3 regions of the Janibacter sp. CFPM2_SD2 genome follow, and region 2 is predicted to be linked to each of the others. Evidence: riboswitches for the same ligand, from Rfam matches in the RefSeq annotation. Region 2 holds a riboswitch; each other region holds the start of a gene.
The links. Region 2 has a riboswitch for S-adenosylmethionine ahead of AC2W7J_RS04280 (bifunctional o-acetylhomoserine/o-acetylserine sulfhydrylase). Riboswitches for the same ligand answer to the same signal wherever they lie in the genome.
Positions count from the first base shown of each region.

Region 1: linked by a shared signal. The riboswitch ahead of ssuE (NADPH-dependent FMN reductase) and the one ahead of AC2W7J_RS04280 (bifunctional o-acetylhomoserine/o-acetylserine sulfhydrylase) in region 2 are both predicted to bind S-adenosylmethionine.
Region 3: linked by a shared signal. The riboswitch ahead of AC2W7J_RS07055 (aminotransferase class V-fold PLP-dependent enzyme) and the one ahead of AC2W7J_RS04280 (bifunctional o-acetylhomoserine/o-acetylserine sulfhydrylase) in region 2 are both predicted to bind S-adenosylmethionine.

Region 1 is NZ_JBNFOF010000070.1:2,755-12,703, forward strand. It holds gene AC2W7J_RS08540 (LysM peptidoglycan-binding domain-containing protein) at 1-750, shown strand, start outside; gene pknB (Stk1 family PASTA domain-containing Ser/Thr kinase) at 786-2,720, shown strand; gene AC2W7J_RS08550 (TauD/TfdA dioxygenase family protein) at 2,730-3,638, opposite strand; gene AC2W7J_RS08555 (LLM class flavin-dependent oxidoreductase) at 3,635-4,993, opposite strand; gene AC2W7J_RS08560 (ABC transporter permease) at 5,026-5,901, opposite strand; gene AC2W7J_RS08565 (ABC transporter ATP-binding protein) at 5,902-6,747, opposite strand; gene AC2W7J_RS08570 (ABC transporter substrate-binding protein) at 6,744-7,787, opposite strand; gene ssuE (NADPH-dependent FMN reductase) at 7,787-8,386, opposite strand; SAM riboswitch class IV at 8,659-8,773, opposite strand; gene AC2W7J_RS08580 (class II 3-deoxy-7-phosphoheptulonate synthase) at 9,176-9,949, opposite strand, start outside.
Region 2 is NZ_JBNFOF010000025.1:12,910-22,858, forward strand. It holds gene AC2W7J_RS04230 (hypothetical protein) at 1-352, shown strand, start outside; partial or broken gene AC2W7J_RS04235 (DUF2510 domain-containing protein) at 465-557, shown strand; gene AC2W7J_RS04240 (hypothetical protein) at 667-1,830, shown strand; gene AC2W7J_RS04245 (hypothetical protein) at 1,827-2,570, shown strand; partial or broken gene AC2W7J_RS04250 (L-serine ammonia-lyase) at 2,557-3,941, opposite strand; gene AC2W7J_RS04255 (hypothetical protein) at 4,039-4,518, shown strand; gene AC2W7J_RS04260 (carboxyl transferase domain-containing protein) at 4,532-5,641, opposite strand; gene AC2W7J_RS04265 (carboxyl transferase domain-containing protein) at 5,644-6,006, opposite strand; gene AC2W7J_RS04270 (hypothetical protein) at 6,061-6,417, shown strand; gene AC2W7J_RS04275 (hypothetical protein) at 6,418-6,804, shown strand; SAM riboswitch class IV at 6,838-6,950, shown strand; gene AC2W7J_RS04280 (bifunctional o-acetylhomoserine/o-acetylserine sulfhydrylase) at 6,967-8,283, shown strand; gene AC2W7J_RS04285 (hypothetical protein) at 8,352-8,657, shown strand; gene AC2W7J_RS04290 (hypothetical protein) at 8,657-9,916, shown strand.
Region 3 is NZ_JBNFOF010000051.1:1,358-11,306, forward strand. It holds gene AC2W7J_RS06995 (helix-turn-helix domain-containing protein) at 1-4, opposite strand, end outside; gene AC2W7J_RS07000 (CinA family protein) at 166-576, opposite strand; gene AC2W7J_RS07005 (CDP-alcohol phosphatidyltransferase family protein) at 566-1,015, opposite strand; gene AC2W7J_RS07010 (CDP-alcohol phosphatidyltransferase family protein) at 907-1,194, opposite strand; gene rimO (30S ribosomal protein S12 methylthiotransferase RimO) at 1,191-2,594, opposite strand; gene AC2W7J_RS07020 (ion channel) at 2,646-3,350, opposite strand; gene AC2W7J_RS07025 (TlpA family protein disulfide reductase) at 3,373-4,512, shown strand; gene AC2W7J_RS07030 (hypothetical protein) at 4,422-4,721, opposite strand; gene AC2W7J_RS07035 (DNA translocase FtsK) at 4,679-5,872, opposite strand; partial or broken gene AC2W7J_RS07040 (DNA translocase FtsK) at 5,876-6,208, opposite strand; partial or broken gene AC2W7J_RS07045 (DNA translocase FtsK 4TM domain-containing protein) at 6,597-7,253, opposite strand; gene AC2W7J_RS07050 (prepilin peptidase) at 7,340-7,984, shown strand; SAM riboswitch class IV at 8,057-8,172, shown strand; gene AC2W7J_RS07055 (aminotransferase class V-fold PLP-dependent enzyme) at 8,216-9,433, shown strand; gene AC2W7J_RS07060 (ribonuclease J) at 9,583-9,949, opposite strand, start outside.

The DNA.
Region 1 (9,949 bases), on a different contig from region 2:
CTCGGCCAGGGCTTCATCCACCCCGGGCAGACGCTGCGCGTCACCGGTGTCGCGGCCAAGCCGGCCAAGCGGGCGACGGCCCGCCCCGCCGCCACGTCGACCCACACGGTCCGCTCCGGCGAGACCCTCTCCGGCATCGCCGCCCGCCGCAGCATGAGCGTCACCCGCCTGGCGAAGCTCAACCACATCAGCACGAGCGACTTCATCCACCCGGGCACCAAGCTCAAGGTCACCGGCTCCGCGCCGCGCAAGGCCACCCCCGCGAAGACCTCGAAGAACACCTTCGCCGGCCGCACCTACGCCGACCACATCGTCTCCGCCGCCGACCGCAACCGCGCGACCCTGGCCTCCCGCGGTGTGCCGAGCCGCGACGAAACCCGGGCCAAGATCACTCGCATCGCCCGCCAGCACGGCGTCGACCCCTCGCTCGCCCTGGCCATCTCCTACCAGGAGTCGGGCTGGGACATGGGGCAGGTCTCCGTCGCCAATGCCGTCGGCGCCATGCAGGTCATCCCGAGCACCGGTGAGTGGACCTCGCAGCTGGCCGGCCGTGAGCTCGACCTGCTCGACACGGACGACAACATCACCGCGGGCGTGCTCCTGCTCAAGGTCCTGACCCAGCAGGCCGACACGACCTCCGACGCCATCGCCGGCTACTACCAGGGCCTCGCCTCGGTCGAGTCCCACGGCATGTACGCCGACACCAAGCAGTACGTCGCCAACGTCAAGGCACTCCGGACGCGGATGTGACGGGCTGACGAAGGGGGCGAACCTAGACTTTGGGCGTGACCACCGCATCCACGCACCCGCTCGTCGGCGACCTCGTCGACGGTCGCTACCGCGTGCTGCGGCACCTCGCCGACGGCGGGATGGCCACGGTGCTGCTCGCGACCGACACCCGGCTCGACCGCGAGGTCGCGCTCAAGGTCATGCGTCCCGACCTCGCGGCGGACGAGACCTTCGTCTCCAGGTTTCGTCGTGAGGCCCGCTCGGCCGCACGGCTGAGCCACCCCAACGTCGTGCCCGTCTTCGACCAGGGCGAGGACGGCGGTCAGGTCTTCCTCGCCATGGAGTACGTCGAGGGCCGCACCGCGCGCGCCGTGGTCGACGCCGAGGGCGCGCTCACCGTCCGCGCCGCGCTCGACGTCCTCGAGCCGGTGCTCACCGGGCTGGCCGCGGCCCACGAGGCCGGCTACATCCATCGCGACGTCAAGCCCGAGAACATCCTCATCCCCGACCGGGGCGCCATCAAGGTCGCCGACTTCGGCCTGGCCCGGGCGGTCACCTCGCAGACGACGACCGCCGAGGACGGGGTGCTCTTCGGCACCGTCGCCTACCTCTCCCCCGAGCAGGTCGAGCGCGGCATCGCCGATGCCCGCAGCGACGTCTACGCGTGCGGTCTGATCCTCTTCGAGCTGCTCACCGGCGGGCGCGCGGTCGATGGCGAGTCGCCGATCCACGTCGCCTTCCAGCACGTGCACGGGTCGGTGCCGCTGCCGTCGGAGCGGGTGGCCGACCTGCCGTCGGAGCTCGACGACCTCGTCGCGCTGGCCACCGCCCGCGACCCCGACGAGCGTCCGCGCGACGCGGGCGCCTACCTCGCCGAGCCTGCAGCGCGTGCGCGCCGGCCTGTCGGCCCAGGAGCTGGACCGACGGCCGCAGGTCGTCCCCCTCCGACGAGGGCGACGACAGCGGCCGCACGTCACGAGGTGGCGCCGCGCGTGGGCAGCGGTGCGGCCGCGACCGTCGCGCACCCGCGCCCCGAGCGGACCCAGGCGATCCGGACCGGCGACGGCGGTGCCTCGACGACCGCAGCGGACCTCCCTTCGCCCCGGAAGCGGTGGCCGGCAGCCCTTGCCGCACTCCTGCTCGTCGCCGCGCTCGCCGTCGGCGGCGGCTGGTGGTGGACGCAGGAGGGGCCCGGCAGCACGGTCCTCGTCCCCGACGTCACCGGCCTCTCCCGCGCCGACGCCGAGGCCAGCGTCACGCAGGACGGCGACCTGTCCTACGTCGAGTCCACGGCCTTCGACGAGCAGGTGCCCAAGGGCGAGGTCATCACGTCCAACCCGCCGGTCGGCACCGAGCTGTCGAAGGGGTCCGACGTCACCGTCGTCGTGTCCAAGGGTCCCGAGCGCTACGAGGTCCCCGACCTGGCGGGCCGCACCGCTGCGCAGGCCAGGACCACGCTCGGCTCCCGCCACTTGGCGCTCGGCACGACGACCGAGGCCTACGACGACGAGGTGCCGGCCGGCGAGATCGTCTCGACCTCGCCGGCCGCGGGCACCGAGGTCAAGCGCGACACCAAGGTCTCCCTCGTCGTCTCCAAGGGCCCCGAGCCGGTGGCCGTGCCGACGGTGACGGGGCAGGGCGCCGAGGCCGCGACAACCGCGATCGAGGAGGCCGGGCTCGAGGCCACCCGCGCCGACGACGCCTACTCGACGACCGTGCCCAAGGGCTCGGTGATCAGCCAGTCTCCCAGCAGCGGCACCCTCCTGCCCGGTGAGACGGTGACGATCACCGTCTCCAAGGGCCCGGAGATGGTCGCCGTGCCGTCGGTCGAGGGCCTGAGCCGCTCTGCGGCGACGAGCAAGCTGGAGGCCGCGGGCTTCAAGGTCTCGGTCCAGACCTTCCTCGGCGGGCCGCTCGACGAGGTGCGCGCCTCGCGCCCGAGCGGCGGCACCGCCCCCAAGGGCTCGACGGTCACAATCCTCGTCGTCTGACGACGGGGGTCAGACCGCCGGCGCGTAGTGCGAGGCGTCACCCGTGATCGAGCGGCTGCGCTCGCCGTCGATGCCGACCGGGACCTCACCGGCGACGGTGACCCGCTCGAGGCGGCGGGGCAGCCCGTCGTAGTTGTCCGGCGCGTAGTGCTGGGTGATCTGGTTGTCGAAGATGACGAGCTGGTCGGGCTCCCAGACGACCCGGACGACATTCTCCGGGCGGGTGATGTAGCGCTGGAGCAGGCGCAGGATGTCCCGGCTCTCGGTCTTCGACAGCCCGACGAAGCGGGAGACGAAGCCACCGAGGTAGAGGCCGCGCTCCCCCGTGCGCGGGTGGACCCGCACGACCGGGTGCTCGGTCTCGAAGGTCTGCGAGGTGAACTCGGCCCGGCGCTCCTTGAGCGCGTCGTCGTGCTCCTCCGGCGGCGTTGCGTAGTCGTAGTCGTTGGTGTGCACGGCCCACAGGCCGTCGGCCAGGCGCCGCAGCGGCTCGGGCAGGTCGCGGTAGGCCGCGGCCGTGTTGGAGATGAGGGTCTCGCCGCCGTGCGGCGGCACGACCTTGCTCGACAGGGTCGTGTAGGCCGGGGGCGCCTGGACGAAGGTGACATCGGTGTGCCAGTGGTTGGCCGCGGACCCGCCGAAGGTCTCCGAGGCGACCGGCAGGACGCGCGGAGCGCCCTCGACCGAGGCGACCGTCGGGTGGGCCGTCGTCAGCTCGCCGAGCTGGGCGGCGAAGCGCTGCTGGCCCTCGCCGTCGAGCGGCGCGCCCCTGAAGACGAGCGCCTTGTGCTCGTCGAGGGCCTCGCGGACGAAGCGCAGGGTCGGCTCGTCGAGCGGGGCGGTGATGTCGATGCCGACGACCTCGGCGCCGATCCGGCCGGTGATCTTGCGGATGTCGCGGATGGGTGCGGTGCTCATGCTGCGTGCTCCTTCGTGGTGGACGTGCTGGTGGGGTGGGTGCTGCTGATGTGGCCGGCCGCCGGGCGGGCGAGACCGTAGTGCTCGCGCAGGGTCGTGCCCGTGTACTCGCGGCGGAAGAGGCCCCGCTCCTGCAGGATCGGCACGACGGTGTCGACGAAGACCTCGAGGCCCTGGGGGTAGGTCGGCGGCATGATGTTGAAGCCGTCGGCCGCCCCCTGGGTGAACCACGTCTCGAGGTCGTCGGCGATCTGCTCGGGCGTGCCGGCGAGCACGCGGTGCCCCCGCCCGCCGGCGAGTCGCTCGATGAGCTGGCGCACCGTCAGGTCCTCGCGACGGGCGATCTCGGTGACGAGGGTGAAGCGGCTCTGGTTGCCCTGGGTGATGCGCTCGACGTGCGGCAGCGGCGCGTCGAGGTGCTCCTCGGTCAGCTCGGTGTCGAGCATCGCGCTCAGCTGGGCCAGGCCGTAGGCCGGGACGATGCCGGCGTTGATCTCGGCCTCGAGCCGCTGCGCCTCCTCCTGCGTCGACCCGATGATCGGGCTGATGCCGGGCAGCACGAGCAGCTCGTCGCGGGACCGGCCGTGCTGCGCCAGTCGACGCTTGAGGTCGTCGGAGAAGTCGATGCCGTCCTGCAGGGTCTGCTGGGCGGTGAAGACCGCCTCGGCGTACTGCGCGGCATAGGCCTTGCCCGCCTCGGACGACCCGGCCTGGACGAGCAGCGGGTAGCCCTGGACCGGTCGCGGCACGTTGAGCGGGCCGGCCACGTCGAAGAACTCGCCGTGGTGGTCGATCGGCGAGATCCGGTCGGTGTCGGCATAGGTCCCGCCCGCCGCATCAGCGACGATCGCGCCGTCGCCGAAGCTGTCCCAGAGCGCGGCGACGACCTGGACGAACTCCTCGGCCCGCGCGTAGCGCCGGTCGTGGTCGGGACGCTCGATGCCGAAGTTGCCCGCCTCGACCGTCGAGCCCGAGGTGACGATGTTCCACCCGGCACGCCCGCCGCTCAGGTGGTCGAGCGAGGCGAAGGCCCGCGCCAGCGTGTAGGGGTGGTTGTAGGTCGTCGAGGCCGTCGCGATGAGCCCGACGTGCTCGGTGCTCGCGGCGAGCGCGGAGAGCAGGGTCAGCGGCTCGAAGCCCGAGTGCGAGTTGTGCCGCACGTTGTCGGGAAGGCCGACGACGTCGGCGAGGAAGACCGAGTCGAGGCGACCGCGCTCGGCGGTGCGCGCGATGTCGACGTAGTGCTTCAGGGTTCGCGCCCGCACGGGGTCGGTCGAGGGATGCCGCCAGGCGGCCTCGTGGTGGCCGTTGGGCATGATGAAGGCATTGAGGTGGAGCTGGCGTTGCGTGGTCATGGTGAGTGGATTCCTTTGCAGGCGAAGGGGGTTCAGCTGCCGGTGGGCGTGGTGCGCCAGGCCGAGAAGTGACGCTCCAGGCGCACGAGCGCGATGTTGACGACGAGGCCGAAGACCGAGACGGTGAGGATCCCGGCGTACATCTGCGGGATCTGGAAGCTGCTCTGGGCGTTGACGATGAGGTAGCCCAGGCCGGCCTTGGCACCGACCATCTCCGCGGCGATGAGCACGAGGATCGAGGCGGTGCCGGCCATCCGGATGCCGGTGAAGATCGTCGGCACGGCCGACGGGAGCACGACCTTGACGAAGAGCTGCAGGTTGGACAGCCCGAGGGTCCGCGCGGCCCGCACGAGCAGCGGGTCGACGGTGCGCACACCGGCAACGGTGTTGAGCAGCACGGGGAAGAAGGCCGCGAAGGCGACGATCGACACCTTGCTCAGCTCACCGATGCCCAGGAGCAGCGTGAAGACCGGCAGCAGGGCCAGGGCCGCGGTGTTGCGGAAGAGCTCGAGCAGCGGCGTCAGCACCTCGCGCAACCCGTCGTACCAGGCGACGGCGATGCCGAGGACGACCCCGGCGACGACGGCCAGGCCGAAGCCGACGACCGATCGGGTGAGGCTCGCCTGCAGGTGCTCCTGCAGCTGACCGGTGCGCACGAGGTCCCACAGCGCGCCGAGCACGACGTGCAGCGGCGGCAGGAAGACCTTGCGGGTCGGCTCGAGCAGGTACTGCGTGCCGAACTCCCACAGCAGGAGGAAGAGCACGACGGCCGCCGAGCGGCGCACTCCGGTGCGCAGGGCCGAGACCACCCGCTGGGTGCGGCTCGGCACCTCGGGGACGGTCACGGTGGACGAAGGGGGCGCCTCCGCCGGTGCCGTGGTGGGCTGGGACAGGGTCGCGGTGCTCATTCAGGCCGCCTTCTCGGTGCCGTCGGGCTGGATCTTGGAGTGGCCGGCGCGGCGGGCGCGCTCGACCTCGTCGTGCAGCAGGCTCCAGACCTGGTGCCGGTAGGAGACGAAGTCGGGGTCGGAGCGCAGGTCCGTCGCGCCCTCGCGGTCGCCGAGGTCGACGTCGACGACCGCCTTGAGGCGTCCGGGCCGCGAGGAGAGGACCGCGACGCGCTGGCCGAGGTAGACCGCCTCCTCGATGCCGTGGGTGATGAAGACGGCCGTCGTCCCGGTCGTGCGCCAGATGCGCAGCAGCTCGTCCTGGAGCTGCTCGCGGGTCTGGGCGTCGAGCGCGGCGAAGGGCTCGTCCATGAGGAGGATCCCCGGCTCGTAGGCGAGGCTGCGGGCGATCGCCACCCGCTGCTTCATGCCGCCCGAGAGCTCGTGCGGCAGCCGCTCCTCGAAGCCCTCGAGGCCGACGAGCGCCAGGTAGTGACGGGCTCGCTCGGTGCGCTCCCGGCGGCTGAGCGGCAGCTGCTCGAGGCCGAAGGCGACATTGGCCAGCGCCGTGCGCCAGGGGAAGAGGGCGTACTGCTGGAAGACGATCCCGCGGTTTAGACCGGGTCCGGTGACGGCCTCGCCGTCGACGAGGACCTGGCCGCTCGTCGGGGTGCTCAGCCCGCCGAGGAGGTCGAGCAGGGTCGTCTTGCCGGACCCGCTCGGGCCGACGAGGGTGAGGAACTCCCCCGCCGGGACGGTGAGGCTGATGTCCTCCAGGGCCCGCAGCACGCTCGCGCGGGGCTGGTCCTTCGTCGGGCGGACGACGAACTCCTTGGTGACGTGGTGCAGCTCGATGCTCGAGGTCACTTCTGCTCCCCCTTCGCGAGGTCGTTGTACTCGTTGGTGTAGAGGCTCGAGGGGTCGAGGTCGGCCCGGTCGACGATCCCGGTGCTCTCGAGCCAGGCGGCCCACTGGGTGAAATCACGGTCGGTGACGACTCCCCCCTTCGCCGGGACGCCGGTGCTCTTCCAGAAGCGGACGTTGTCCGTCGTCTCGTTGCGGTCGCGGCCCTCGATGATCCGCTCGAAGCGGGCGATGACCTGCGCACGCGGTGTCCGGCGGGCCCACTCGATGGCCTTGGCGACACCCGTCGTGAAGTCGCGGACCGCGTCCGGGTGCTCGGCGATGAAGTCGTCGCGCAGGACGTACTGACCGCCGTTGAGCTCGCGTCCGAGGACGTCGACGTCGCGGATCAGCTCGCGGATGTCGTCCTGGGCCTTGGCCCGGTCCTGCAGGATCCCGCCCAGGGCGCCGACATCGACCTGCTTGCGGCGGATCGCCTCCTCGGTGTCGTTGGGCGGCAGGACGACGAGCTGCACCTGCTCGATCTCGGCGGCGCTCAGCCCCGCCTTCGTCAGCCAGGTCTCGACGAAGGCCTCGGCGTGGGCACCCAGGGTGTTGACGGCGATCTTCGCGCCGACGAGGTCCTTCGGCCCACGGATCCTGCTGTCCTTGCGCACGTAGAGACCCTGGTAGGAGGTCTCGTCCGAGCCGTAGTAGTTGATGACCGCGGTGATCGGCGAGCCGGCCCCGGCGAGCTTGACGACGGCCCCGGAGAAGGCGCCACCCACGTCGGTCTGGCCGGTCGCGACGGACTGGATGTCCTGCGGACCGCTCACCGTGGCGCCGACGTACTCGAGGGTGACCTTGCTGAAGTAGCCGAGGTCGTCGGCGAGCTCGGGGAAGGTGACGTTGTTGGCGCTGCCCTGGTAGCGGAAGGTGACCTTGCCCCCGGGCGCGGTGCCGGCGGCATCGCTCGACGGCAGGGCGCAGCCGGCGAGGGTGGAGGTCGTGGCGATACCGGCGAGGCCGAGCAGGACGGTGCGGCGGGAGGTGAGCGGGCTCATCAGGCCACCGCCACCGAGTGCGCGAAGAGCTCACCGCGGTGCGCCGCATCAGCGGCCGCGACGAGCGAGCGGCCGGCGACGGCATCGAGGAAGACGCGGGTGACCTCGGCGAGCGGACCCGCCGCGGAGTCGGCGATGCTCACCTCGCCGTCGTCGTACCGGGTGACCTCGGAGGCCAGGACGAACCACCCCGGCGTGATCGCACTCGGCGCCAGGCTCGCCAGGACCGGCCGCAGGGCGTAGTCCACCGCGAGGACGTGCGCGGGACTGCCGCCGGTGGCGATCGGCAGGACCACCTTGTCCTTGAGCCCGGTCTGCGGCAGGAGGTCGAGGAAGGCCTTGAGCAGTCCGCTGTAGGCCGCCTTGTAGACCGGGGTCGAGACGATCACGGCGTCGGCCCGCTGCAGGGCGCAGGCGGCCCGGGCGATGTCGTCGTGCTCGGCGTCGGCCCGCAGCAGCGGCTCTGCGGGCAGGTCTCGCAGGACGATGGGGTGCACGACGTGCCCGGCGCGCTGGACCCGCTGGGCGAGGTCGCCGAGCACGGCTTCGGTGCGGGAGGTGGTCGAGGGTGAGCTGGAGATCGTGGCGATGACAGCCATGAGGATGCCTTTCGATGGGCAGGTGGGTACGACGGATCGACGGCTGACGAAGGGAGGTCGTCACCGTGGTGGGAGTGGGAGTGGGCGTGAGAGCCCTGAGGTCGGCCAGGGGTTCGCATTGCCGTTGGGCAATGCGGGTTCCGGTCAGCGACAGAGGGCGCTGTCGACCCGCAGGAGGTCGACGTGGCGCCGCAGCGCCGGACGCAGCGACCGCGGTGCGGTCGGGGCGGTGGTGCTCATGGGGAGTCCGTCCTGTCATGAGGCCGGTGAGTGCCTCGCGCTTGCTCCGGCCGCGACGGCCGGAGCCAGGTCCTCACCCGGAGCACCCCACCGCGAGTGGAGGGTTGCCGCCCAGCAAGCCGGGGCTTGACGCTGGAACTCGTGACCTGATGAAGAACCTACGCAGATCCATCTCCTACTGCAAGAGAAGGAGATGGGCGTCTCGCCATCCGGGACACCGATCCCCTTGCCCCGCAACGAGACCGCCCACGACGAAGGGGAGAGCCCGCCCGGGTTGGGTTGTGTGGTCAACCGGTAGCGCCGGGTGCCGGAAGCGCCCGGTGAGCGCCGCCGGCTCGCTGAACTCCCGGTTCAACACACAACCATCAGCACGACGAAGGGGGGCGCCGCCGCCAGCACGACGAAGGGTGGGGTCGACGCGAATCAAGGAAAAAAAGTCCGGACTGCCTGCGCCCCGTGAGAGGCAGACCAGGCGGTCCGGACTTTTCCCCAGCGTCGACCCCACCCTTCGACGGGCGACCCGGTCTTCGGCAGGACGAACGAGAGGGCTCAGCCCTCGCTGAGCATCTCCGCGGTGAGGAAGGCCAGCTCCAGGCTCTGCTGGTGGTTCAGCCGCGGGTCGCAGACGCTCTCGTAGCGCTTGTTGAGGTCCTCGTCGAGGATGCGCTCGGCGCCGCCGAGGCACTCGGTGACGTCGTTGCCGGTGAGCTCGACGTGCAGGCCACCGGGGACGGTGCCGAGCGCGCGGTGCACCTCGAAGAAGCCGCGCACCTCGTCGACGACGTCCTCGAAGTCGCGCGTCTTGAAGCCCGACGCCGACTCGAAGGTGTTGCCGTGCATCGGGTCGCAGATCCAGGTGACCATCGCGCCGGAGTCACGCACCCGCTCGACGATGCGCGGCATCGCCTCGCGGATCTTGCCCGCCCCCATCCGGGTGATGAAGGTCAGGCGGCCGGGTTCGCGGTGCGGGTCGAGCAGGTCGATGATGCGCAGCAGCTCGTCCGGGTCGGCCTTGTCGGAGACCTTCATCCCGATGGGGTTGCGGATCCGGCTGACGAAGTCGAGGTGCGCGTGGTCGATCTGCCGGGTGCGCTCGCCGATCCACAGGAAGTGCCCCGAGGTGTCGTAGAGGTCGCCGGTGCGCGAGTCGACGCGGGTCATCGGGCGCTCGTAGTCCAGGAGCAGCGCCTCGTGCGCCGACCAGAACTCGGTCGTCTTCATCGCGTCGAAGTCGACGTCGCACGCGGCCATGAAGCGCATGGCCTTGTCGATCTCGCGGGCCAGGCCCTCGTAGCGCCGGTTGGCGGCGTTGGAGACGAAGCC
Region 2 (9,949 bases):
CGCGCCGGCCTACCCGCAGCCGGCCTACGTGCCGCCGCCACCGCAGCAGCTCGTTCCCTACGGGGTGACGGGCGCCCCCTTCGCCCCGCCGGTGCCGCGCAAGGACCCGGCCATCGCGCTGCTCGTCTCCTTCCTCGTGCCGGGTGTCGGCTCGATGATGAACGGCGACGTCGGCCCGGGCATCGGCTTCCTCATGCTCTACATCTTCAGCATCGTCTTCTTCGTCTGCTTCGGCTGGGCGCTCATCGGCTTCCTCGGCCTGCCCCTGATGCTCCTCGCCTGGGGCTGGGGCATGTGGCACGCCTACCAGGGCGCCGTCGAGGCCAACCGGCGGGCGGGCTACGCGGGCTGAGTCCCATGGGGAGTGCTCCCCACTGCTGACGGCCCGATCGGTGGGTACTCTTGCGACAGCAATTCACGGCAGTTGGACAACTGCACTCGAGACAGAGATGGAGGGTGCCTCGATGAGCTCCTGGGCGGCCGGTTGGTATCAAGATCCCGAGCACGAGGGTCAGATCCGCTACTACGACGGCAACGGATGGACCGAGCACCGGCAGGCGACCCCGGAGGGCTTCGGCGTCGGCCAGCCCGGCCCCGACGCGGCCGGCACCGGCGTCCGTCAGGACACCGTGGGCTCGACGAGCGAGGTCGACGAGGCCGACGCGCGTGCGCCCGAGCGCGACCGCGCCCCCCGAGACCGAGGCGATCTCCACGACCGACTCCTCCTCACAGGCCGGGGCCGCCGGCGCCGCGGGTGCGGGTGCCGCTGGCTACGGCCAGGAGCAGGGCTACGGGCAGTCGGCCTACGGCCAGTCCGCCTACGGGCAGTCCTCCTACGGCCAGGACCAGCAGGGCTACGGCCAGTCCGCCTACGGTCAGCAGGCCTACGGCCAGGACCAGCAGCAGGGCTACGGTCAGGCCTCGCCCTACACCCAGGGATACGACCAGCAGCAGGGCTACGCCCAGCCCGCCTACGGCCAGCAGGGCCAGGGCGAGCCGCCCCAGGGCAAGAGCAAGATGCCGCTGATCATCTCGCTCGCTGCCGTGGGCCTCGTCCTCGTGCTCGTCCTCGCCTTCGTGGGCTTCAAGCTCATCGGTGGCAGCGACGACGACCCGACCGCGGACCCGACCGACTCGACGACGACCTCGCAGCCGACGGACTCCTCGACGGACAGCTCGACCGACACCCCGACGGACTCGTCGACGACCGACCCGAGTTCCACGAGCTCGTCCACCTCGGACGACCCGGGCACGAGCATCCTCGACAACAAGAACAAGGCCGCCGAGTGGGGCAAGAAGTACACCGGCAGCGGCAAGGCCTTCATCGGGGTTCCCTCCGGTGACGGCGCCGGCCTCGTCGAGTTCACCTACAAGGGCGACGACTACGACTCCCTGACGATCAAGGGCCTCGACGGCAACGGCCGCAGCTCCGAGTACGTCCTCACCGCCTCCGACGCCACCAAGGGCACGGTCGCCTACAACCTCACCAACTACACGGCGGCCACCTCGCGCATCGAGATGGACACCGAGGGTGACTGGACGATCAAGTTCATCCGCATCAACCAGGCGCCCAACTTCGGCTCCTCGCAGAAGGGCACCGGCTCCCAGGTCTTCAAGTGGGACGGCAAGCGCAGCGACCTCTCGGCCAAGTACACCCAGCCGGCCGACTCCTTCCTCGGCAACTTCCGGGTCCAGGCCGTGGGCACCGAGGACTACCCGGACCGCCTGATCAGCGAGTACGACAACTACGAGGGCACGACGACCGTCCAGGACGGCACGAAGTACCTCGTCGTCGACGCGACGGGTGACTGGGAGCTCACCAAGAAGTGAGCAGCAGCCGGGTCTTCCCGATCATCATCGCCACGGTGGTCGGCGCGGGGCTCGTCGCTCTGATCGTCCTCGGGGTCATCGGTGTCCGCTGGTTGTCCAGCGGTGCTGATGGCCCCGAGGACGTTGCGTCCTCGCCGTCGTCTTCGCCGTCGGCCTCGGCCCCGACCTCTGCGTCACCGTGGGGCGGCGTCTCCTCGGGCACCCGGGGCGGAGGGACCGTCGACGTGCCCGACGTGGCCGGCGAGGAACCGGCCCTGATCACCTACACCCAGCGCGGCCTCCCCTTCGACCCCCTGTCGCTCACCGGGGTCGACGCCGACGGGCTGGAGACCGAGGCGATCCTCGACAGCTCGACGGGCCGGTCCGGCACCGTCCTCTGCAACGTCAACGCCCATGGCGCGCCCACCGAGCGCATCGAGGTGGAGGCGAAGGGGGACTGGACCGTCCGTTTCGCACCGCTGGACCGGGCGCCCGCGGCCGGGGCGGTCGAGCGAGGGCGTGGTCCGGCGGTCTTCGCCTGGGAGGGCTCGGACGGCGACCGGCTGGACCTGACCTACTCCCAGGTCAGCGAGGCCCCGTCCAGGTCCTTCTACCTGCAGGCCCTGGACGCCGACGGCCGAGTCATCGACAGGGTGCTCACCGTCGACGACGACCACGAGGAGTCGACGACCCCTCCCACCGGCACGAGATATCTCGTGATCTTCAGCCCCGGTGGTGAGTGGGAGATCAGCACTCGATGACGTTGACGGCGAGCCCGCCGCGTGCCGTCTCCTTGTACTTGACCTTCATGTCGCGACCGGTCTCGCGCATCGTCTTGACGACCTTGTCGAGCGAGACGACGTGCGAGCCGTCGCCGCGCAGCGCGGTCCGGGCGGCGGTGATCGCCTTGACCGAGGCCACGGCATTGCGCTCGATGCAGGGGATCTGCACGAGCCCGCCGACGGGGTCGCAGGTGAGGCCGAGGTTGTGCTCCATGCCGATCTCCGCAGCATTTTCGACCTGGGCGGGGGAGCCGCCGAGGACGGCGGCCATCGCTCCGGCAGCCATTGAGCACGCCGACCCGACCTCTCCCTGGCAGCCGACCTCGGCGCCGGAGATCGAGGCATTTTCCTTGTAGATCACGCCGATCGCGGCAGCCGTGAGCAGGAAGCGGCAGATGCCGTCGTCGTCCGCGCCCGGCACGAAGTCGGTGTAGTAGCGCAGCACGGCCGGGATGATCCCGGCAGCGCCGTTGGTCGGCGCCGTGACGACGCGACCGCCCGCGGCATTTTCCTCGTTGACCGCCAGGGCGTAGAGGCACAGCCAGTCCATGCCACGAAGGGGGTCGTCGCTGCGGCCCTCGGTGCGCAGCCGCTGGTGGAGCTGGGGAGCGCGCCGGCGCACCTTGAGACCGCCGGGCAGGACCCCTTCGGTCCGCAGGCCGTTGTCGATGCACTCGCGCATCACCGACCAGATGTGCAGCAGCTCGCTGCGCACCTCCGCCTCGGTACGCCACGACAGCTCGTTGTCGAGCATGACCTGCGAGATGGACAGACCCGTCTCGGCACAGATCGCGAGCAGTTGGTCGCCGGTGGTGAAGGGGCGCTTGACCGGCGTCGTGTCGGCGACGATCCGGGTCGACCGGAGGCGTCCTCGCCGACGACGAAGCCACCGCCCACGGAGTAGTAGGTGTGGCTCGACAGGGGAGTGGCGCCCTCGCCGCTCTCCTCGCCCCAGGCGGTGAAGGTCATGCCGTTGGGGTGCAGGGGCAGGGACTTGCGTCGGTGGAGGACCAGGTCGTCGTCCTCGACGAAGTCGATCTCGTGCTCGCCGAGCAGGCTCACCCGACGGCTGGACCGGATCTGCTCGAGCCGGCCCGTCACCGTGCGCGGGTCGCACAGCTCGGGACGCTCGCCGGTGAGCCCGAGCAGCACCGCGGTGTTGGACCCGTGGCCGTGACCGGTGGCGCCGAGGGAGCCGAAGAGCTCGGCCCGCACCCGCCGCACCTGCGGCAGCAGGCCCTCGTCGCGCAGCCCCTCGACGAACATCACGGCGGCACGCATCGGGCCGACGGTGTGCGAGCTCGACGGGCCGATGCCGACGGAGAAGAGGTCGAAGACACTGAGTGCCACTGGGGGTCTCCCGGAGGTCGTGGTGGTGCCGCCGACGGGGTGTGGGCCGGCGTGCCGGTCGTCACACTACCCGCGCCGCGATGCTCGGCGGGTGCCTGTGGAAAAGCTCGCGGCGGCCCGTCGTGACGTGGCCATGATGAAGGGCATGACCTACGACGACCTGCCGGCCGACTGGCCCATGCGCCCCTTGACCGACCCCACCCTGACGGCCGACGTCGTCGACCTCGTCGTGCGTGAGGCCGACCGTGCGGAGGGGTGCCTGAGCATCCTGCTGTGCAGCCGGGAACACCGACTCGTGCAGCCGGTGACGATCAACGACGTCGAGGGGGTCCCGCCGCACGAGCGACGCCGCCCCTTCGACGTCTTCCTCAGCGGATTCGCCGACCGCCTCGGCGGCATCGTCGTCGCCGTCGGTCGTCCCCGGGGCTACACGCCCGACGACGTGGCGAGGGGGTGGCACGAGGCGGCGATCGCCGCCTGCCGCGAGCACCGGGTGCCCCTGCTCGGCACCTATCTCGCGTCGGTGCACGGGGTCGTCGAGATGCCCGCGTGGCCGGGCCTCGCGATCGCCGGGTAGCGACCGGCCGGGGTCACCCCTCGTGCAGCAGCCCCTCGACCTCGGCCGCGATGGCGGCGGCGATCGCGGCGGCGAAGCCCTCGGGGTCCTCGTGCGCGGCCGGCTCCTCCGGGACGATGACGTCGACCGTGCCGTCCTCGTGCATCTGCGTGGCGCCGACCCGCTGCCGGGCGGCGAGCAGCGCGGCGTGCTCGGTGTCCTTGTAGACGATCGCGCTCGCACCCTCCGGGGGCAGTGGCGAGAGCCAGGCGTGACCCGCGGCGATGATCCGCTGCGCCGGCAGCAGCGCGAGGGCGCCGCCGCCGGTGCCCTCGCCGAGGAGCACGGAGACGCTCGGCACGGTCAGGGCCGTCATGTCGGAGATCGAGCGGGCGATCTCGCCCGCGAGGGCGCCCTCCTCGGCACGGGGCGACAGGTCGGCGCCGGGGGTGTCGATGATCGTCACGAGCGGCAGCCCGAGCTCGGTCGCCATCCGCATGCCGCGTCGCGCCTCGCGCAGCGCGGCCGGCCCCATCGACTGGGCGGCCTGGTAGCGCCGGTCCTGACCGACGAGCACGCAGGCCCGCCCGGTGAAGGACGCCAGCGCGAGCATGACGCCCTTGTCCGACTCGCCGTAGCCGGTGCCGTTGAGCGGGATGACGTCGTCGGCGGCGTGCCGCAGCAGCTCGCGCACCCCGGGTCGGTCCGCACGACGCGTCGTCTCGATGGACTGCCAGACGCGGGCGACCTCCTCGTCGGTGGGCTCCGGACGGGAGACGAAGGGGGCGATCGGCCACGCCGGGTGGTCGGCCGGGTCTGCGGTCCGGGTCGTGCTCGCCGAGAGCAGGGTGAGCGCGCGAGCGGCGATGTCCGCGAGACCCTCGACGGGGACGACGGCATCGACGATGCCCTTGTCGACGAGGTTCTCGGCGACCTGCACCCCGTCGGGGAAGGGCACGCCGTTGACCGTCTCGTAGACGACCGGGCCGAGGAAGCCGATGAGCGCGTCGGGCTCGGCGATCGTCATGTGGCCCAGGGACCCCCACGAGGCGAAGACGCCGCCGGTCGTGGGATGACGCAGGTAGACGAGGTAGGGCAGACCGGCAGCCTTGTGCGCGACGACGGCCGCCGAGATGTCGACCATCGTCACGAAGGCCGGGGGTGCCCTCCTGCATGCGGGTGCCGCCGCTCGCGGTGCGCGACGAGGGGCAGACGCTCCGACGTCGCCCGGCGGATCGCCGCGACGATCCGCGCGGCCGCGGCCCGCCCGATGGAGCCACCGAGGAAGCGGAACTCGCCGACGATGAGTGCCACCTCGTGACCGCGGATGCTCGCCCGACCGGTGAGCACGGACTCGTCGGTCCCGGCCCGCTCGGCGGCCTTGTCGACCGCGGCGCGGTAGTCGGGGGAGAGGCCGCTGACGTCGATCGGCTCGTCCCACGAGACGAAGCTGTCGGCGTCGACGACGGAGGCGATGAGCTGCTGGGCACCGGGACGCGGGTCACTCATGGCAGTGATGGTCGCAGGCCCCGCGCTGGGTACCCTTGCCCGGTGCTTGTGCCCTTGACCACTGTCGTCATCGTCGCGGTCGGCGTGCTCGGACTGCAGTCCCTGGCCTACCTCGTCCTCGACCGCCTCGTCGACGACCTCATGCTGATCGTCACCGCGGTCCTCGAGCTCGCCCTGCTCGTGCTCGTCGTCGTCTCCGCGATCGCGATGGGCAAGGTGTCGGGCCAGGGCGAGGGGGCGACGATGCTCGCCTACGCCCTCACGCTGCCGATCCTGCCGCCGATCGTCGTCTTCATCGCGCTCAAGGAGAAGACCCGCTGGGCCATGGGCGTCGTCCTCGCCGGCGCCTTCACCGTCGGGGTCATGGCCTACCGCATCCTCCAGATCTGGCAGACCCATGGCCCGGCCTGAGTGCGCACGGGCACCGGGCCCGGCCGGGTCGTCGTCGCGGTCTACGCCGTCCTCGCGCTCGCCGCGACCGGCCGCTCGGTCCTGCAGATCACCCAGTACTTCGACCGCGCGCCGCTGGCCTACGTGCTCTCGGCCGTCGCGGCCGTCATCTACGTCGTCGCGACCGTGGCCCTGGCGAAGGGGGGTCCCTCCGGCGCCCGGGTGGCGACCGGGGCGATCACCGTCGAGGCGGTCGGCGTGCTCGCGGTCGGCACCCTGTCCTTCGTGCGTCCGGAGCTCTTCCCGGACAAGACCGTCTGGTCCCACTACGGGTCCGGCTACGGCTACCTGCCGCTCGTCCTCCCCTTCGTCGGCCTGTGGTGGATCCACCGTGTGAGACGCGCCTGATCGGCGACGCGAGCATCTCCTAGTCTTGCGACAGGTCTTGAGCGCCAGCGCGAAGCCCCGGCTCGCTGGCCGGCAACCCTCCTCCGCGGTGGGGTGCCCCGGGAGACGACCTGGTCCGCGACGACCGTCGCGGTCAAGCGCGCACAGCACAGGAGCACCACCATGACCGATCCCTCCACCTGGAGCTTCGACACCCGTCAGATCCACGCCGGCCAGGCACCCGACCCCACGACGGGCTCGCGGGCGCTGCCGATCCACGCGACGACCTCCTACGCCTTCAAGGACACCGAGCACGCGGCGAACCTCTTCGCGCTCAAGGAGTTCGGCAACATCTACACGCGGATCATGAACCCCACCCAGGACGCGGTGGAGCAGAAGATCGCTGCGCTCGAGGGCGGCGTCGGGGCCCTGCTCACCGCATCGGGGATGTCCGCGACGCACCTGGCCCTGGTCAACATCGCCGAGGCCGGTGACCACATCGTTGCCAGCGCCGCGCTCTACGGCGGCACGGTCAACCTGCTGAAGTTCACCCTCGCGAAGTTCGGCATCGAGACGACCCTCGTCGAGGACCCGAGCGACCTCGAGCAGTGGCGCGCGGCGGTCAAGCCCAACACCAAGGTCTTCTTCGGCGAGACGATCGGCAACCCCAAGCCGGTCGTCCTCGACATCGCCGGCATCGCCGAGGTCGCCCACGAGGCGGGGGTCCCGCTCGTCGTCGACAACACGATCGCCACGCCCTACGTCCTGCGGCCCATCGAGCACGGCGCCGACGTCGTCGTGCACTCGGCGACGAAGTACCTCGGTGGCCACGGCACCGCGATCGCCGGCGTCATCGTCGACTCCGGCAACTTCGACTACGCCGCCGACGCGGAGAAGTTCCCCAACTACAACCAGCCCGACCCGAGCTACCACGGGCTGCGCTTCGGGCCCGACCTCGGTGTCAACGGCGCCCTGGGGGCCAACCTCTCCTTCATCCTCAAGGCGCGCGTGCAGCTGCTGCGCGACATCGGTCCGGCGATCTCGCCCTTCAACGCCTTCCTCATCGGGCAGGGCATCGAGACGCTCAGCCTGCGCATCGAGCGCCACCTCGACAACACCCGCAAGGTCGTCGACTTCCTCTCCGGCCACGGCCAGGTCGAGTCGGTGAACTGGGCCTCCCTCGAGGGCTCCGCGAGCTTCGAGCAGGCGCAGCGCTACACGCCGAAGGGGGCCGGTGCCGTCATCTCCTTCGAGATCGCCGGCGGCTTCGAGGCGGGCAAGAAGTTCGTCGAGGGGCTCACGCTGCACAGCCACCTCGCCAACATCGGTGACGTGCGCTCCCTCGTGATCCACCCCGCGTCGACGACCCACTCGCAGGGTCCGGAGGAGGACCGGCTCGCCGCCGGCGTCACCCCCGGCCTCGTGCGCCTGGCGGTCGGCCTCGAGGGCATCGACGACATCATCGCCGACCTCGAGGAGGGCTTCGCCGCGGCGAAGTGATCGAGCTCGTCCGAGGGGCCTGTGGATAATTCCACGGGCCCTTCGGCGTTCTTTCCTAGCGTGGGGGCATGGACGGACAGCAGCGCATCTCCATCGACAGCGAGGGCATCGACGGGCTCGGCCGACAGCTGAAGGCCATCGCCGACTTCCTGGAGGAGAAGGCGGCGAAGGCGAACAACGAGGCGGTCGAGACCTTCGGCTTCCCGAGCTGGTACGGCACCGATGCGTACGAGGGCGCGATCGGCGACTTCGAGCGGGAGCGGATCCGGGTGGGCAAGCAGCTGCGCGAGCTCGGCCGTCTCGCCAAGGATGCCGGGGGTTGGTACGTGAAGACCGAGGACCTCCTCGACCGGCGGCACCAGGGAGTCCTCTGATGGCGTTGGACGAGACAGGGACGATCGAGGAGGGCGACCCGGAGATGATCCGGGCGGAGGCGGACGAGCTGAAGACGGTCGCCGCCAACATCCACACCGTCGCCGAGATGCTCCGCATGGTCTCGACGAAGGGAGTCTGGGAGTCGTGCTCCGGCACTCTCTTCGAGCAGGAGGTCGGGACGACCCCGCAGGACCTCGTCGCGATCGCCAACCGGCTCAGCGACACCGAGCAGATCATCCGGCCCTATGCCGACCGGCTCGAGAAGAGCCAGGCCGAGCTCGCGCGGCTGCGCGCTCGTTACGACGCCAACGACAGGACCAGCGAGGACCGGCGGGCGAGGCTCGAGACGATGACCCCGGAGGACCCCGAGTACGCGACGGTCGACCGGGAGTACCGCGCGGCGAGCAACTCGCGGGAGATGAACAAGCGAGGGTACCGGCGGGTGGCCGACGCCGCAGTGGCCGACGAGCGGGCGACGGCCGGGCGGCTGGGCTCGGTCGGAACAGCCTTGTCCGACCCCCGGACCTACAACAGCTTCGAGATGGCCAGCCGGACGGGGACGAGCAGCCTCTTCAACAACCCGGTCGTCGACGTCACCCCGTGGGGCAAGCCGGCGGCGATCATGACCGCAGGCGATCCCATCGGCAAGCTCGGCCGCCGCGCGGTCTACGGCGAGGGGAGCTACAAGGACGTCGGCGCGACGACCGTCCTCACTGCCGTCGACATCGTCATCCCCGGGAGCAAGCGGGCCGATGCCAAGAATGCCACCAGACTCAGTCACCGTGCCGACGAGCTCAAGAACATCAGGGCGGCGGACACGTCCACCAACCCCATCGCCCATCGACGGATCGCGGCGAACGCCAAGAGCTGGACCAAGCACAAGGTCGCGACGAACACGGTGAAGCTCAAGCACCGGGCCACTGACAAGCTGGCCGAGGCGAGTGGCGCCCGCCTGGTCGACGACATGGTGACCGACTGGGCGGCGGTCGCTGGGTCGGGTCGTGTGCGCACGGGCGGCTACGTCGTCAAGTACTCCGTGCGGACCACCAGCAAGGTGACGTCCCAAGCCAGCTCGGTGACGTCGACTGCGGGCCGGATCGAGCAGGCAACGGAGTCCCCGGCAGACCGCCGAGCCCGCCGGGAGAAGGAGGAGGCGGCGCAGCGTCGGCAGCTCGCGGAGCAGCAGCGTCGGGACGAGCGGGTTCACGACCTGTCGGCCGGCCCGCTGCACGAACCGGCGGTCACGCTCGTTCGATAAAGCCGTTGCCGCGTCGAGGGGTGGGTGCCACGG
Region 3 (9,949 bases), on a different contig from region 2:
CCACCATGGGTCACCTCCTCGACATCTCTCTCACGTCTGGGTCCACCGTACCCCGCCCGACCGTCAACGGTCAGGCGTGTCCCCGCCGACGGTCAGCAGGGCGTCACGCGCCAGGTCGAGCGCGGCCTGCACCGCGCCCGCCCGCACGGGCGGGACGCTCCCCGGTCAACGCCAGACGGCGCGTGCGTAGTCCCGACGGCGACGCGCAGGCGAGCCAGACGGTCCCGGCCGGTGTCCCTCGCTCGGCCCCGACCGGCCGACCCCGGTCGTCGCGAGGGCCAGGTCGACCCCGAGCGCCCGACGGGCACCCTGCGCCATCTGGGTCGCGACCTGCTCGTCGACGGTGCCGACACGGTCCACGAGGGCCGGGTCGACGCCCAAGAGCGAGATCTTGACGGCGGGGTCGTAGGCGACGACCGAGCCGGCGAAGACCAACGACGCACCGGGGACCTCGACGACGGTCGCGGCGAGCAGCCCCCCGGTCAGCGACTCCGCGGTCCCCAGGGTCCAGCCGCGGTGGGCGAGGGCCGCGAGCACCTCGGCGGCGTCGGCCGAGCCAGCACCGTCAGCGATCACGCGTCGCCTTGCGCTCCCGCTTCATCTGCGCGCGCTCGCTCGTGGAGCGCAGGGTGAGGGCCTTCATGACGTAGTCGACGGCCGTCGCGACGGTGACGACGAGGGCAGCCACGAGGATGACCCACGCCAGGCCGCGCCACACCATCTCCAGGGGCAGGGTGCTCAGCGGGATGACGAAGAGGCCGATCGCCAGGGCCTGGAGGAAGGTCTTGATCTTCCCGCCGCGGCTGGCCGGCATGACGCCGTGCCGGATGACCCAGAAGCGCATGAGCGTGATACCGAGCTCGCGGGCGAGGATGACGACGGTGATCCACCACGGGATCTCGCCGATCATCGACAGGGTGATGAAGCCGGCCCCGGTGAGCGCCTTGTCGGCGATCGGGTCGCGACCTTGCCGAAGTCGGTCACGAGACCCTTGCCGGGCCAGGTCGCCGTCGATGCGGTCGGTGATGATGGCGATGGCGAAGACACCCCAGGCCCACCACCTCGTGCTGGTGTCGTCGCGCCGTGGCTGAGCACCAGCCAGACGAAGACGGGCACGAGCAGGATGCGCATGACCGTCAGCGCATTGGGCAGGTTCCACGGACTGGGAGCGGGAGTCGTCTGCTCGGTGGTCATGCGCGCACCTCCGCCACGAGGTCGATGCCCTCGGTGCCCACGACCTCGGCCACGACGAGCGCCCCGACCTCGAAGCCCTCGACGTCGCCGGTGAGCAGGGTGACGCCGTCGACGTCGGGCCCCTGGTGGGCGGCTCGTCCGACGACCTCGCCGCTCTCCTCGTCGACCTCCTCGACGAGGACGGTGACGGTCTCACCGATGCGCTCCTCCGCCCGCTGGGCGGTCAGCTCCTCGACGAGCCGGGTCAGCCGGTCGACCCGCTCGGCGATGACGTCGGGGTCGACCTTGTCGTCGAGCAGCTCGCCCTCGGTGCCGTCCTCGTCGGAGTAGCCGAAGACGCCGACGACGTCGAGACGAGCGGCGACGAGGAAGCGCTCCAGCTCGGCGACGTCCTCGTCGGTCTCGCCGGGGAAGCCGACGATGACGTTGGACCGGACGCCGGCCTCGGGCTGCCGCTCACGGATGCCCTCGATGAGGCCGAGGAAGGACTCGGTGTCGCCGAACCGGCGCATCCGCCGCAGCAGCGGCCCGGCCGCGTGCTGGAAGGAGATGTCGTACCAGGGCACGACGCCCGGGATGCTCGCCATGGCGCGCAGGAGGCCGGGACGGATCTCGGCGGGCTGCAGGTAGGACACGCGCACTCGCTCGACGCCCTCGATGGCGACGAGCTCGGGCAGCAGCTGCTCGAGCAGGTCGAGGTCACCGAGGTCCTTGCCGTAGGACGTCGAGTTCTCGCTCACGAGGAAGAGCTCGCGCACGCCCTGGGAGGCGAGCCACCTCCCTTCGGCCACGACGTCGTTGGGGCGCCGGGACACGAAGGCCCCACGGAAGGTCGGGATCGCGCAGAAGGCGCAGCGGCGGTCGCAGCCGGAGGCGATCTTCAGCGGCGCCCAGGGCCGGTCGTCGAGGCGGGCACGCGGCAGGTCGGAGGCGTTGTGCCCCGGCAGGGCCACCTCGCTCGCGTCGCGGTCGACCGGGGATATCGGCAGCAGCTTGCGGCGGTCACCGGGCACGTGGGCCTCGGGGGCGTGGCCGTCGAGGACCGCGCGCAGGTGGGCGCTCATGTCGGTGTAGGAGTCGAAGCCGAGCACCGCGTCGGCCTCGGGCAGCTCGTCGGCGAGCTCCTTGCCGTAGCGCTCGGCGAGGCAGCCGACGGCCACGACCTTCTGCGTCCGACCGTGCTCGCGCAGGTCATTGGCCTCGAGGATCGCGTCGATCGAGTCCTTCTTGGCCTGCTCGATGAAGCCACAGGTGTTGACGACCGCGACATCGGCCTGGGCGGCGTCGTCGACGAGGGTCCACCCCTCTGCGGACAGGCGGCCGGCGAGCTCCTCGGAATCGACGTCGTTGCGGGTGCACCCCAGGGTGACGAGGGCGACGCTACGGGCAGGGGTGGACATGGACCCCACTCTAGGCGGCCGGGAGTGGCTCGACCGAAACGACGCGATCGCTCAGCTGCGCGCGCGGCTGACCGTCAGGGCCACGAGACGCGAGATGACCATGGCGACGTAGAGCACCCCGCCCAGCTGCTCGATGATCGTCGCGGCCCGGGCGTGAGGCTGGATCGCCACGATGTCCGACAGGCCGACGCTCGTGAGGTTGGCCGCGGAGAAGTAGAGCAGCTCGAGGAAGGACTTCGGCCCGATGCCGGTGTGCCCGTCGAAGGACCCCGGCTCGAGCGTCTGGATCGCGACGAAGAGGTAGGTGAAGCCGAAGAGCAGGACGGTGAAGGCCGCTCCCACCGCGAAGAGCTCGTCCTTGGTCACCCACGTGTCGGCGAACATGTAGGCCACCAGGCCGTAGGCGACGTACATGTAGAAGACGGCCAGCATCAGGTGCGCGGCGAAGGTCACCGGCACGTTGCTCCGGTCGATGACCGACCACACCTCGAGCACGAAGGCCGGGAAGCCGATGCCCAGCGCCAGCCAGGTGAGCGCCGGCGTGGAGCGCACGACCCAGATGCCGAAGGTCACCGCGAAGAGCGACAGCGAGGTGATGACCGCCCGGCCCCAGTTCTCCGACTCCACCCACGGCAGCAGCACGATCGCGAGGAGCTGGATGCCGACGAGGATCGCCGACGGCTGCTTGCGGACGACAGCCGCCCAGTAGCGGACTCCCGTCGGGCGGCTGTCGAGCTCGTACCAGGCCTTCGTCATGGGGCAACCCTAGACTCGCGCTGTGCTCGACGCCCCGCTGCTGCTGCCCCCGCTCCTCGCCGCCCTCCTGCTGGTCGTGAGCGGCATCGCCAAGGTCCGTCACCCCGAGGAGACGCGCAGCGCCTTCGGCGAGCTGCAGGTGCCGCGGGCCCTCACCGACTCCCCCGCGCCCGCACTGCTGCCATGGGCCGAGATCGTGCTCGCCGTGGCGATCATCGTGACACCGCCCCCCTTCGCCCTCGTCGTGGCGGTCCTCGCGCTCGTCCTCTTCGCCGTCTACCTCGCCGTCGTCGTGCGGGCCCTCGGCTTCGACTTCCCGGTGACGTGCAGCTGCTTCGGTCGGCTCGGGCTGGGCGAGGTGACCCGCCGGACCGCGCTGCGCAATGTGCTGCTCGTCGTCGTCGCCGCCCTCGGGGTGTGGTCGGCGACGGCCGATGCCTCGGTCGCGGCCCGCCTGCTCGGCGCCTCGGCGCAGACCTGGGTCTGGCTGGGCCTGGTCGTGCTCACCGTCGCGGTCGTCGTAGTCACCTTCGGTGGGACGAAGGGGGTGACCTCCTCCGGCGTCATCGGCACCGGCGAGGTGGCCGGCGCGCAGGACGACGAGGACGCGGACTACGCCCGTCAGCCCATCCCCTTCGCCACCCTCGTCGAGGAGTCGGGCCACGAGACGACGATGCACGAGCTCACCGCGGGCGGCGCGGTGCTCCTGCTCTTCGTCTCCCCCACGTGCGGCTCGTGCCGACCGGTCATCGACGAGGTCGAGGCGTGGGACGAGGGGCTCGGGCCGGTGCGGGTGCGGGCGGTCGTCTACACCGCGCTCGAGGACGTCGTCGCGGCCGAGCCGACGCTCGCCGGCCGGGTGCTGCAGGACCCGTCGGCCATCACGTCCCGCATCTTCCGTGTCGGGACGCCCGGCGCGGTCCTCCTAGGGGCCGACGGCATGCTCGCCGGCCGGCCCGGTCGAGGGCACGGCCGCCGTGCAGGAGTTCTACGACGACGTGCGCGCCGAGCTCGTCGAGGCGGGTGTGGTGGCGGCGCCGGAGGGCGTCACCGACGAGGCCGAGGTGGGCGTCACCGACGGTCGGTGAGCGACCAGGCGTCCTCGTCGTCGTCCTCGGTCCACTCCTCGACGACCTCGGTGCCGATCGGGTCCTCCGCGTAGCGGTCCTGCGACGCGGCCGGTGAGCCCTCGCGCAGGTCGATGACGTCGGTGTCGGTGGAGACCTGCCCGGCGGGCTGGTTCACCGGGGTCGTGTCGCCCTCGGCGTGGTCCCCCTCGGCATCCGCGGGCGCGTCGCCCTCGGGAGCCGGGGGCTCCTCCCCCTTCATCAGGGCGAGGGTCGTCGGCAGGTCCTCGGGCGTGATGAGCACGTCGCGCGCCTTGGAACCCTCGGAGGGGCCGACGACGCCGCGCGACTCGAGCAGGTCCATGAGCCGGCCGCCTTGGCGAAGCCGACGCGCAGCTTGCGCTGGAGCATCGACGTCGAGCCGAACTGCGTCGTGACGACCAGCTCGGTCGCCTGCAGCAGCACGTCGAGGTCGTCGCCGATGTCCTCGTCGATCTGCTTCTTGGGCGTCTCGGGGGCGACGTCCTCGCGGTAGGTCGGCTTGAGCTGGCCGGTGACGTGCCCGACGACGTGCTCGATCTCCGACTCGGTGACCCAGGCGCCCTGGACTCGCATCGGCTTGGACTTGCCCATCGGCAGGAAGAGGGCGTCACCCTGGCCGAGCAGCTTCTCCGCGCCGGGCTGGTCGAGGACGACGCGCGAGTCGGCGAGCGACGAGGTGGCGAAGGCCATGCGCGAGGGGACGTTGGCCTTGATCAGGCCGGTCACGACGTCGACCGACGGGCGCTGGGTCGCGAGGACGAGGTGGATGCCGGCGGCGCGCGCGAGCTGGGTGATGCGCACGATCGAGTCCTCGACGTCGCGGGGCGCGACCATCATCAGGTCGGCGAGCTCGTCGACGATGACGAGGAGGTAGGGATAGGGCTGGATGACCCGCTCGCTGCCGGGGATCGGCTCGACCTTGCCCGCCTTGACGGCCTTGTTGTAGTCGTCGACGTGCTTGTAGCCGAAGGTCGCGAGGTCGTCGTAGCGCATGTCCATCTCGCGCACGACCCACTGGAGGGCCTCGGCGGCCTTCTTGGCGTTGGTGATGATCGGCGTGATGAGGTGCGGGATGCCCTCGTAGGCCGTCAGCTCCACTCGCTTGGGGTCGACGAGCACCATGCGCACCTCGTCGGGCGTCGCCCTCATGAGGATCGAGGTGATCATCGAGTTGACGAAGGACGACTTGCCGGAGCCGGTGGCGCCGGCGACGAGGATGTGCGGCATCTTCGCGAGGTTGGCGATGACGTAGCCGCCCTCGACGTCCTTGCCGACGCCCATGACCATCGGGTGCTCGTTGTTGCGGGCCACGTCGGAGCGCAGCACGTCGCCGAGGCAGACCATCTCCTTGTCGGCATTGGGGATCTCGATGCCGATGGCGGACTTGCCGGGGATGGGGCTGAGGATGCGCACGTCGGCGGAGGCGACGGCATAGGCGATGTTCTTCGACAGGGCCGTGACGCGCTCGACCTTGACGCCCGGGCCGAGCTCGACGACGTAGCGGGTGACGGTCGGGCCGCGGTGGAAGCCGGTGACCTGGGCGTCGATGCCGAACTCGTCGAGGACACCCGTCAGCGACTCGACGACCTTGTCGTTGGCCGCCGAGCGCTCCTTGTGCGGCGCGCCGGGCTTGAGGTACTGGCTGTCGGGCAGCGTGTAGGTGACGTCGCCGGCGAGGGCGAGCTGCTCGACCCGCTGCGGCAGCTGGGTCGTGGGCGGCGGCTGCAGCTCGGTCTTGCCGCTCGCGATCGGCGCGACGGCGGGGTTCTTCGTCGGGCGCTTCTCGCCGGGGCGCGGGCCGCCCGGCCTCGGCCTGCGGGGTCTCGGTCGTCTCCTCGGCCTCGGCGGGTGACGCCGGCTTCTTGCGGCGGCCCTGCCGACCGGCTGGACGACGGCGGCCTGGTCGTAGGCGGTGTCGCCGTCGCGCTCGCCGGGACTGCTCGTCCTCGGGGTCGATGGTGCGTCGGCGCCGGGCGCGGGTGACCGCCGCCTTGGGCGCGTCGTGGCGGGCGTCGACGTCGGCCGCGGTGACGTGGCTCGGCACCTCGCCCGTGAAGGCGGCGCGCACGTAGGCCAGGCGCTGCGGCACCTCGTGCAGCGGGGTGCCGGTGAGGAGCAGGAGGGCGAAGAGCCCGAGGAGGACGAGCAGGATCGTCGCCGGCCACTCGGTGACCGCCGTCGACAGCGGGTCGGAGGCGAGGAAGCCGACGATGCCGCCGGCGTCGCGCATCGGTCCCGCGCCGTCCGGCGGCTGCGGGATGTCCTTGGCGATGTGGGTCAGGCCCGCCGCCGCGAAGAGCAGCATGACGGTGCCGAAGCCCAGCCGGGCGTCGGCAGCCGGCTCGCTCGCCGAGCGCAGCAGGCGCACGCCGAGCAGGAGCAGGACGATGGGCAGCGCGTAGGCGACCCGACCGAAGGTGCCGGCCGCGACCGCGTGGACGATGTCGCCGAAGAGGCCGCTCAGGCCCCACCCACTCGCCGGCACGGCGACGACGAGGGCCAGGGCGATCGCGAGGAAGCCCCAGCCGTCCCGACGGTGCTCCGGCTCGATCTGGCCGGCGCTCGTGCCAATCCGGCGCACGCCGGAGCCGGTCGCGTGAGCGACCCCCATCCAGGTGCGCTGCACCGCCGCGATGGGCAGCGGCAGACCGCCGCCGGAGGCGGGCTTGCGGGAGGAGGTCCTCCCCTTCGCGCTGCTCTTGGCGGGTGCCTTGCGACCCGACGGGCGGGTGGAGCCCTTGGGTCGGGAGCTGGCGCCCTTGCTGCGCGAGGTGGTCGACGGACGAGTGGCCATGATTCGCAGGGTAGGCGAAAGCCACCCCCGACACACGCGTCACACGCGCACCACGGGCCACGGATCGCAGCGGTTAGCCTCGCCCCGTGGACTCCCGGACCCTCCTCGTCGTGCTCCTCGCGGCCGCCTGCGGGGTGCTCGGGTGGCGCTGGCTGCGCACCGGTCGCTACCGCCGGCCGGACGAAGGGGGTCCCCTCCCCCGCCACCTCTGGGTCGCCGGAGTCGCTCCCTTCGTCGGCCTCGTCGTGGAGCGCGGGCTCGTCGACCGGACCTGGCCGGTGCTGCTCGCGCCGCTCGCCCTGGCCCTCGCCGGACTCGTCCTCGCCGCCGTCGACGCCGACGTCCACCGCCTGCCCAACGCGATCACGCTGCCGCTCGTGCCGGTCCAGGCCGTACTGCTCACCGTCGCGTCGGCCACGACCGGCGACTGGGGCGCCTTCGCCCGCGCCGGTCTGGCGGCGCTGCTCGTGGGTGGTGGGACGGTGCTGCTCGCCTTCGTCCTCTTCGGCAGGTCGATCGGCATGGGCGACGCCAAGCTCATGGTCTCCATCGCGCCGACGCTCGCCTGGCTGGGCTGGAGCACGCTCGCCGTGGGGGTCTGGCTCGGCTTCGTCATCGGCGGCCTCGTGGCCGCCGGGCTGCTCGTCACCCGCCGCGCGCAGCGCTCGACCCACCTCGCCTTCGGCCCTTATCTCGTCGCCGGGGCCGTGCTCGCCGTCGCGCTGGCCTGATGTCCACGGGGCGAGACGCGCCCCGCAGAGGGTCGACAGCAGCCGTGGTCGGTCGGTTATGGTCTGAGCCAAGGTCACGAGTACCAGCGACAAGCCCCGGCTAGCTGGTCGGCAACCCTCCTTCCGCGGTGGGGTGCTCCGGGTGACGACCTGGCCGGCGACAGACCGTCGCCCGGCAAGCGCGGACTCGCGGTCGACACCTCGGGTCCCCCACGGACCAGGAGCACCGTCATGACCATCTCCGACCTGCACCGCACGACCACTGCCCTGCCCCAGCTCGTCTCCGCGGGTCTGGCGTACCGCGACGAGCACGGCGCGAGCATCGAGTACGCCCACCTCGACCACGGCGCGACCACCCCGGCCTTCGCCGCCGTGGCCGACGAGGTCGCCGCCGCGGCCGTCACCTACTCGTCCGTGCACCGCGGCGCGGGCTTCGCCTCGCGGGTCACGAGCTCGCGCTACGAGGCCGCCCGTGAGGCCGTCGCCGCCTTCGTCGGCGCCCGCGAGGACGACCACGTCGTCTTCACCCGCAACACCACCGACTCCTTCAACCTGCTGGCCCGGGCGCTGCCCACCGGGACCAAGGTCTTCGTCTTCGCCTCGGAGCACCACGCGGCGCTGCTGCCGTGGGGCGACGTGCTGCGCCTGCCGGTGCCGCACAGCCACGACGAGGCGCTCGACCTGCTCGACCAGGCGCTGCGCAACCACCCGGCCGAGCACCGCCTCGTCGTGGCGACCGGCGCGTCCAACGTCACCGGCGAGCACTGGCCGATCGAGCGGATCGCCGCCGTGGCGCACGAGCACGACGCGCGCTTCGCGCTCGACGCGGCCCAGGTCGCGCCGCACCGCCGGGTCGACATCGACGCGCTCGGCGTCGACTACGTCGCCTTCTCCGGGCACAAGGTCTACGCCCCCTTCGGCGCCGGCGTGCTCGTCGGGCGGGGCGACTGGCTCGACGAGGCGCAGCCCTACCTCGCCGGCGGTGGGGCCACCGCCCGCGTCGGGCTCGACGAGACCGAGTGGACCTGCGGCCCGGCGCGTCACGAGGCCGGCTCCCCCAATGTCCTGGGAGCCGTCGCGCTGGCCACCGCGTGCGAGCTCATCACCGAGCACGAGGCGGCGATCATCGACCACGAGCAGGCCCTGCGCATCCGCCTGCTCGCCGGCCTGCAGCAGATCCCCGGCGTGCGTGTGCACACCCTCTTCGGCGGCGTCGACGGCGCGCCGGTCGCGACGATCACCGTCGACGGCCACGACAGCAGCGAGGTCGCGCGCATCCTCGGCGACGACCACGGCATCGGGGTGCGCGACGGCAAGTTCTGCGCGCACCTGCTCGTCGACGACCTCCTCTCGGAGACCGAGCACGAGACCGCCGTGCGGATCAGCGCCGGCCTGGGCACGACGCCCGAGCACATCGACCGACTCCTCGGCGCACTGCGCTCGCTCTGACCCTCCTCGGGTGGGGCGAAGGGGGGACCCGGCAGGCCCCCTTCGGCCCAACAAGAGAAACTGCCCCCTTGGCAAGGGTTTGAAACCCTTGCAAGGGGCAGTTTCTCGGGTGACCCGGAAATCGGGGGGCGTGTGAGGACCGGCAGGCCTCAGGCCTCGACGACGACGGGGATGATCATCGGGCGGCGGCGGATCTTGCCACCGACCCAGCCGCCGACGGCGCGGCGCACGACCTGCTGGAGCTGGTGGGTGTCGGTCGTGCCCTTGCGGGCCGCCTCGTCGAGCGCGGCGATGATCTTGGGCTTGACCTGGGTGAAGATCTCGTCGTCCTCGGCGAAGCCGCGGGCGGTGATCTCCGGCCCGGCGACGACCTTGCCGGTCGAGGAGTCGACGACGACCATGACGGAGATGAAGCCCTCGTCGCGCAGGATGCGGCGGTCCTTGAGCAGCTCCTCGGTCGTCCCGCCGACGCTCGAGCCGTCGACGTAGACGTAGCCGCAGGGCACGGCGCCGGCG